DNA from 2 places in the Enterobacter sp. R4-368 genome. Region 2 is predicted to be linked to the other one. Evidence: predicted binding sites of a transcription regulator. Region 2 holds the regulator's gene; the other holds the start of a gene.
What was found. The regulator LexA, encoded in region 2, represses DNA repair genes until DNA is damaged. The targets are predictions, from matches to a motif close to TNCTGTATGTACATACAGNA.

Region 1 (3,417 bases), 2.4 Mb from region 2:
GCACGTCGTCCTGTAACGCTTGCTGGGAAGCCATCACTTCTCGCCCGTAATCATTTTCCTGATGGAGGTAATCCAGAACATCTGGCTGTGAGCGCGTATCGTCCCGCAGCCAGTAATAGTTGTCGATACGCGTATCACCATGCATTGTCATGGCGTGCGGGATTTTTTTTGCTTTTGGCGACATAGCACAATTCTTATTTGGTTTTACATACCTATAAGGGTGGCAAAACCCACGCGCGATGCAAGCGAAACGTAATTTAAATCATGAGCTAAGCGCTAATTTCTGCTTTTTGAGATCCGCCTCGATATCTTCTCGCACATCTTGCGGAATTTTTAACGCATCGCCCAGCGCGTTCAGATAGCTGCGTTCCATAAAATGATCGATATCGATAACGGCGCAGCTCAGGAAGTAAACTTCCAGCGCTTCTTCTTCGTTTTGCACTCCCTGCGCCAGACGCGCGGGGTCCAGCGGCTGGTCTATAGCATTCGCTACCAGTTGCTGCCCTTGCGCTTCCACACCTGCTTCACGCAACTGCTGTTCTATCGCCGCACGTTCTTTATCATCAATGTGTCCGTCGCTTTTAGCGGCGAACACCAGCGCCAGGATCAGCCGCTCAGTGCGGACATCCAGAGGCGTATTGTGCTGACCAAATTGCGGCTCACCTTGATGCGCATCCCGGATGCGATCTTTATACTTATTCCACAACACGCTGCCCGCAACGGCTCCCCCACCCACCAGCAAAGCGCCGGTGCCATATTTCGCGAGCAGTTTGCGCGATGATTTACTGGCGACCAGCAGGCCCGCCAGGCCACCTAATGCACCCGGCACCAACAAATTGTTGAGTCCATGGCCACCGGGAGACGGCGTCTGCGTATCACCTTTTTGACCAAGCAATGACTGCAGTTGATTTAACCAGCTCATAGAACCCTCGCTTATCATGACAGTTGTGCGCACAGAGTAAGCGAGGGGGATGTCAGGAAGTGTCTATATCTGAAAAGAATGGGAAAATGCGGTGTTACGATCGCGGCTGATACTCTGCGGTTCCGCCTTTACAATCGATAGTCACTCGATAGTGAAGGTCCGCGCTTTTCCCGCGTACGGTTAACGGCACAACCCATTTATCATTCTTGCCGGTAATTTCCTTCGGATTGACCCAGGCGACTGGATCGGCCTGACCCAGTTTCTTTTGATCATCAGCCCATCGGACAATGCGATTCTGCAGATAATCCCGCTTAACACTGGCGGCAATGCCGTCTGCCTTGAGTCCCTCGCACGAGGGAAATTTCACCGACTTATCCGTAACGGCATGCGCCGCCATACTGCCTGCCAGCAAAAGCAAACCGGCGAAAACTCCTGCTATTTTCATGCTTATCTCCTGGTTTTTACCCCTTCAAAGCATGGTACAGATTGCTGGCAGTGCAAGCTCAGGCGACTTTCACGCGCTTCGCTGCAGTTTTGATATCCACAGCGTCAGTCGCTTCAGAATCTGAAGAGTCGACCGGCGCTACCGCTTCTTCAGCTTCCGTGCCCGGTAATTTGCCTGATTTCAGGATGCCGTTAAGCGCCTCTTTTTGCTCAGCAAGCCACAGCGCCATCTGATCGCGCGCGTTGTCTTCCAGATCTACCGGCCCTGTTGCAAGCCAGTCACCGAGGACTTCGGCCAGATCGAGCATCTTATCGTAAGCATCGGCTTCCTTTTTACTGGCAAAAGACATTTTTTCCTCACCTTCACGAATGACAACGTATTTAACTTCTACCGCCATGATGCAGCCTCATTTAACTGTGTATTTATACAGTATAGTAGCGCGATGAAAAAACCACCGCAAGTGATAAAAGACAGGCGCAAACGTTTTCGTTTATACTGCGCGCAAATTTTTTCTAACGGTACAATGCTATGACTCTTTTAGGAACTGCGCTGCGCCCCGCAGCAACACGCGTGATGTTATTAGGCTCTGGTGAACTGGGCAAGGAAGTTGCCATCGAATGTCAGCGTCTGGGCATTGAAGTGATCGCCGTGGATCGCTATCCCGATGCACCTGCGATGCATGTTGCGCATCGTTCGCATGTGATCAATATGCTTGATGGCGCGGCGTTGAAGGCACTGGTTGAACAGGAAAGACCTCACTTTATCGTGCCGGAAATCGAAGCTATCGCCACCGATACGCTGATTGAGCTGGAAGCGCAAGGTCAGCATGTCGTCCCCTGCGCACGCGCCACCAAGCTAACGATGAACCGTGAAGGCATCCGCCGCCTGGCGGCTGAAGAGTTACAACTACCCACCTCCAGTTACCGCTTTGCCGACAGTGAAGCTGCATTTCAGCAAGCCGTCGCGGAGATAGGTTTACCTTGTATTGTAAAACCGGTGATGAGCTCCTCCGGTAAAGGGCAGAGCTTTATTAAAAGCGCCGATCAATTAGCAAGCGCCTGGGAATATGCCCAACAAGGCGGCCGCGCCGGTGCCGGGCGTGTCATTGTTGAAGGTGTGGTCAATTTTGATTTTGAAATCACATTGCTGACCATCAGCGCCGTCGACGGCGTTCATTTCTGCGCGCCGGTCGGGCATCGCCAGGAAGATGGCGACTACCGCGAATCCTGGCAACCGCAGCAAATGTCGCCCCTGGCGCTGGAGCGCGCGCAAGCTATCGCCAGCAAAGTGGTGCTGGCGCTTGGCGGCTACGGCCTGTTTGGCGTTGAGCTTTTTGTTTGCGGCGATGACGTTATCTTCAGCGAAGTTTCGCCGCGCCCGCACGATACCGGCATGGTGACCTTGATTTCGCAGGATCTTTCCGAGTTTGCCCTGCATGTCCGCGCGTTTCTCGGCATGCCCATTGGCGCTATTCGTCAGTATGGTCCTTCCGCTTCGGCGGTGATCCTGCCGCGCCTGACCAGTCAGAATGTCACCTTTGATAAGGTGGACAGCGCCGTAGGTGCTGGCGTGCAGTTGCGTCTGTTTGGTAAGCCGGAAATTGCGGGTTCCCGCCGTATGGGCGTCGCGCTGGCCGTGGCAGATAACGTTGAAAAAGCGGTGGAATATGCCGTTGCGGCGGCGGCGGCGGTGAAGGTCAGCGGGTAAACAGCCTTCCCGGCAGGTTGCATTGATTGCTTCCTGAAGGCGAACAAATCCCTCACAGCCGCATCTGCATCTGCCGGCCCCCTGAGAGTCAAATCGGGGGGCAATAAAGCAGAATCAGCTTCTTAGCGGCCGTCACCCTGGACGAGTGAGAGAAAAAAAGCCCGGTCGGCATTTATGCGACCGGGCTTTTATCAGGCGGGCTTTAACCCCGCCGAAAATTACAGCTTCGCACCTTCAACAGCTTCGCGAGCCAGTTTAGTGATGCGATCGTAATCACCTGCTTCCAGCGCATCAGCCGGCACCAGCCAGGAACCACCGATGCACAGCACGCTTTTCAGCGCCA
Region 2 (3,417 bases):
TGAATGGTCATCGACAGCGTACCAGTTTTCGGATCCAGCAAACGTCCGGTGCGCGAACGCCCGCCCTCAACGAAGTACTCTACCGAATAACCGCGGCTGAACAGCTCACCCAGATATTCGCGGAACACGGTGGAATAGAGCTTGTTGCCTTTAAAGGTGCGGCGAATGAAGAAAGCGCCCAGGCGGCGGAAAATCGGCCCGGCGGGCCAGAAATTCAGGTTGATACCGGCAGCGATATGCGGCGGCACCAGCCCCTGGTGATAGAGCACATAGGAGAGCAGCAGGTAGTCCATATGGCTACGATGGCAGGGCACATAGACAATTTCGTGACCGTCGTGCGCCAGCTGGCGTACGCGCTCTGCATTATGCACATTGATGCCCTGATAGAGACGGTTCCAGGTAAAACCCAGAATGCGGTCGGTCAAGCGGATCATCTCGTAGGAGAAGTTCGCGGCGATCTCTTCCATCAGCGCGATGGCGTTTTGCTGCGCTTTATCATGGGAGATTTTTTTGCTGCGCGCTTCATCTTCGACCGCGCGGGCAATCGCTTTAGAAGAGAGCAATTTGTTAAACAAATCCTGACGCGCCGGCAGACGTGGGCCTACTGCGGCCAGACGCTGGCGGGCAAAGTGCATACGCGCCACGCGCGCCAGTTTTTGCGCGATAATTTTATCGGTGCCGTGCTCCGTCGCCATACGGCGCAGCGAAACCGGCGGTGAAAAACGCACAAAGCTGTCGCGGCCAAGCCAGGAAACAGCAAAGAATTTCTGGATGCCGTTCAGCATGCGCAGCGGCGGATTAATTTCGCCTTTTTCACGTCCGGGCGAACGGCCAAACATCACCGATACCGGCACCATTTGCACGTCCAAATCGGGATGGCTGCGGTGTAGATCCAGGTAGTCGTGGAACAGCTTGATCGACTCTTCTTTTGGCGCGTAATAAGTGAACACGCGCGGCCCACCGTGGATAAACACGAAACGCGGCAGCAACGCGCCGTCGATTTCCAGCGGTTCCAGCGGATCGGGCAACTCATGCGCCAGACACTGCGCGCGTAAAGTCAGTAAATCTGCCTTTGAGTTATAAGGCAGCACGTACATGATGGGGCGTGATGTATCGAGACCCAGTTCCTGTGCAGGTTCTGCGGGGATCGATTTACTTTTTACCAGCACGCTTAATGGTAAATTCAGTAATTTGTAGTAAATTCGTGGCCAGCCGGACATAAAGGATGTAAAGCCTCTGGTTAATAGTGCCATTGCGCCGCAAGAATATCAGAAAGCGCACATAATTTCTGTTGTACCGCTGCGCGCTTGCTGAGACATTGACGCCAATTTAATAAAAAGGTTCTTTTAAATGGCTAATAATACCACCGGTTTCACCCGGATCATTAAAGCCGCTGGATACTCCTGGAAAGGCGTTCGCGCCGCCTGGATTAATGAAGCGGCATTTCGTCAGGAGTCCGTTGCGGTTATCCTGGCAATTATAATCGCTTGCTGGCTCGATATTGACACAATGACGCGCGTACTGCTGATTGGTTCTGTGACGCTGGTAATGATTGTCGAAATTCTGAACAGCGCTATCGAAGCCGTGGTAGACAGAATTGGTTCGGAATTCCATGAACTTTCCGGGCGGGCGAAGGATATGGGGTCGGCGGCGGTGCTGATGTCCATCCTGCTGGCGCTGTTTACTTGGATCGCATTACTGTGGTCACATTTTCGATAACGCTTCCAGAATTCGATAACGCCCTGGTTTTTTGCTTAAATTTGGTTCCAAAATCGCCTTTAGCTGTATATACTCACAGCATAACTGTATATACACCCAGGGGGCGGGATGAAAGCATTAACGGCCAGGCAGCAAGAGGTGTTCGATCTTATTCGCGATCGCATCACTCAAACCGGTATGCCACCAACGCGTGCGGAAATCGCACAGCAATTGGGGTTCCGTTCCCCAAATGCGGCGGAAGAACACCTCAAAGCGCTGGCGCGCAAAGGGGTTATCGAAATCGTATCTGGCGCATCACGCGGCCTTCGTCTGCTGCTTGAAGAAGAAGAGGACGATATCGGCTTACCGCTGATTGGTCGCGTCGCTGCGGGTGAGCCGCTGCTGGCTCAGCAGCATATCGAAGGCCATTACCAGGTCGATCCGAGTCTCTTTAAACCTCATGCGGATTTCCTGCTGCGCGTTAGCGGTATGTCGATGCGTGACATTGGCATTATGGATGGCGATCTGCTGGCGGTGCATAAAACGCAGGATGTGCGTAACGGCCAGGTCGTTGTAGCGCGCATTGAAGACGAAGTGACCGTCAAGCGTTTAAAAAAGCAGGGTAACACCGTCGAACTGTTGCCGGAAAACAGCGAGTTTTCCCCGATCGTTGTCGATCTTCGCGATCAAAACTTCACCATCGAAGGGCTGGCGGTCGGTGTTATTCGTAATGGCGCGTGGTTGTAACGCACATTCGCTTTGCTGCGGGGCGGGTTCAGGTTCCGCAGCGATCTCCTCTTTTCCCTCATTAAATTTCACATTCAAACCATGCCACTGCTAACCGCATCTGACAAAGCGCTCTGGCGGCTTGCGCTGCCGATGATCTTCTCGAATATCACTGTCCCATTACTGGGGCTGGTGGATACGGCGGTAGTGGGGCATCTGGACAGCCCGGTTTACCTGGGTGGTGTGGCGATTGGTGCAACGGCGACCAGTTTTCTCTTTATGCTGCTGCTCTTTTTGCGCATGAGCACCACCGGCCTGACAGCTCAGGCGTTCGGCGCGAAAAATGCGCCCGCGCTGGCGCGTGCGTTAGTCCAGCCTTTGCTGCTGGCGCTAGGGGCCGGCGTGTTGATTACCCTGTTGCGCACGCCGCTTATCGACCTGGCGCTGCATATCACTGGCGGTAGCGAGGCGGTACTGGAACAGGCGCGACGGTTCCTGGATATTCGCTGGTTGAGTGCGCCTGCTTCGCTGGGCAATCTGGTGTTGCTCGGTTGGTTGCTCGGCGTGCAGTATGCGCGTGCACCGGTGATATTGCTGGTGGTGGGGAATCTGCTCAACATCGTGCTCGATGTGTGGCTGGTCATGGGGCTGCATATGAATGTGCAAGGTGCGGCACTTGCCACGGTCATTGCAGAATACGCCACCTTCGCTATTGGTTTATGGATGGTGCGACACGTACTGGTAATGCGCGGCATTTCATTGCTGACGCTGAAAAATGCATGGCGCGGTGGCGTACGGCGCTTGCTGGCGCTGAACCGCGATATCATGTTGCGTTCGCTGCTGCTGCAACTCTGCTTTGGTTCGATAACGGTGTTTGGTGCCCGGCTCGGGGATGAGACGGTGGCGGCAAATGCGGTGCTGATGATGTTTTTAACCTTTACCGCCTATGCGCTGGATGGTTTCGCGTATGCGGTTGAGGCGCACTCCGGGCAG

Region 1: the regulator LexA is predicted to act here: its motif matches at 1,780-1,799, upstream of H650_RS04205 (YebG family protein).

The regions. Positions count from the first base shown of each region.
Region 1 is NC_021500.1:909,568-912,984, forward strand. It holds gene ptrB (oligopeptidase B) at 1-184, opposite strand, end outside; gene H650_RS04195 (tellurite resistance TerB family protein) at 263-922, opposite strand; gene yebF (protein YebF) at 1,017-1,367, opposite strand; gene H650_RS04205 (YebG family protein) at 1,426-1,764, opposite strand; gene purT (formate-dependent phosphoribosylglycinamide formyltransferase) at 1,896-3,074, shown strand; gene kdgA (bifunctional 4-hydroxy-2-oxoglutarate aldolase/2-dehydro-3-deoxy-phosphogluconate aldolase) at 3,293-3,417, opposite strand, start outside.
Region 2 is NC_021500.1:3,348,056-3,351,472, forward strand. It holds gene plsB (glycerol-3-phosphate 1-O-acyltransferase PlsB) at 1-1,220, opposite strand, end outside; gene H650_RS15750 (diacylglycerol kinase) at 1,351-1,719, shown strand; gene lexA (transcriptional repressor LexA) at 1,828-2,445, shown strand; gene dinF (MATE family efflux transporter DinF) at 2,527-3,417, shown strand, end outside.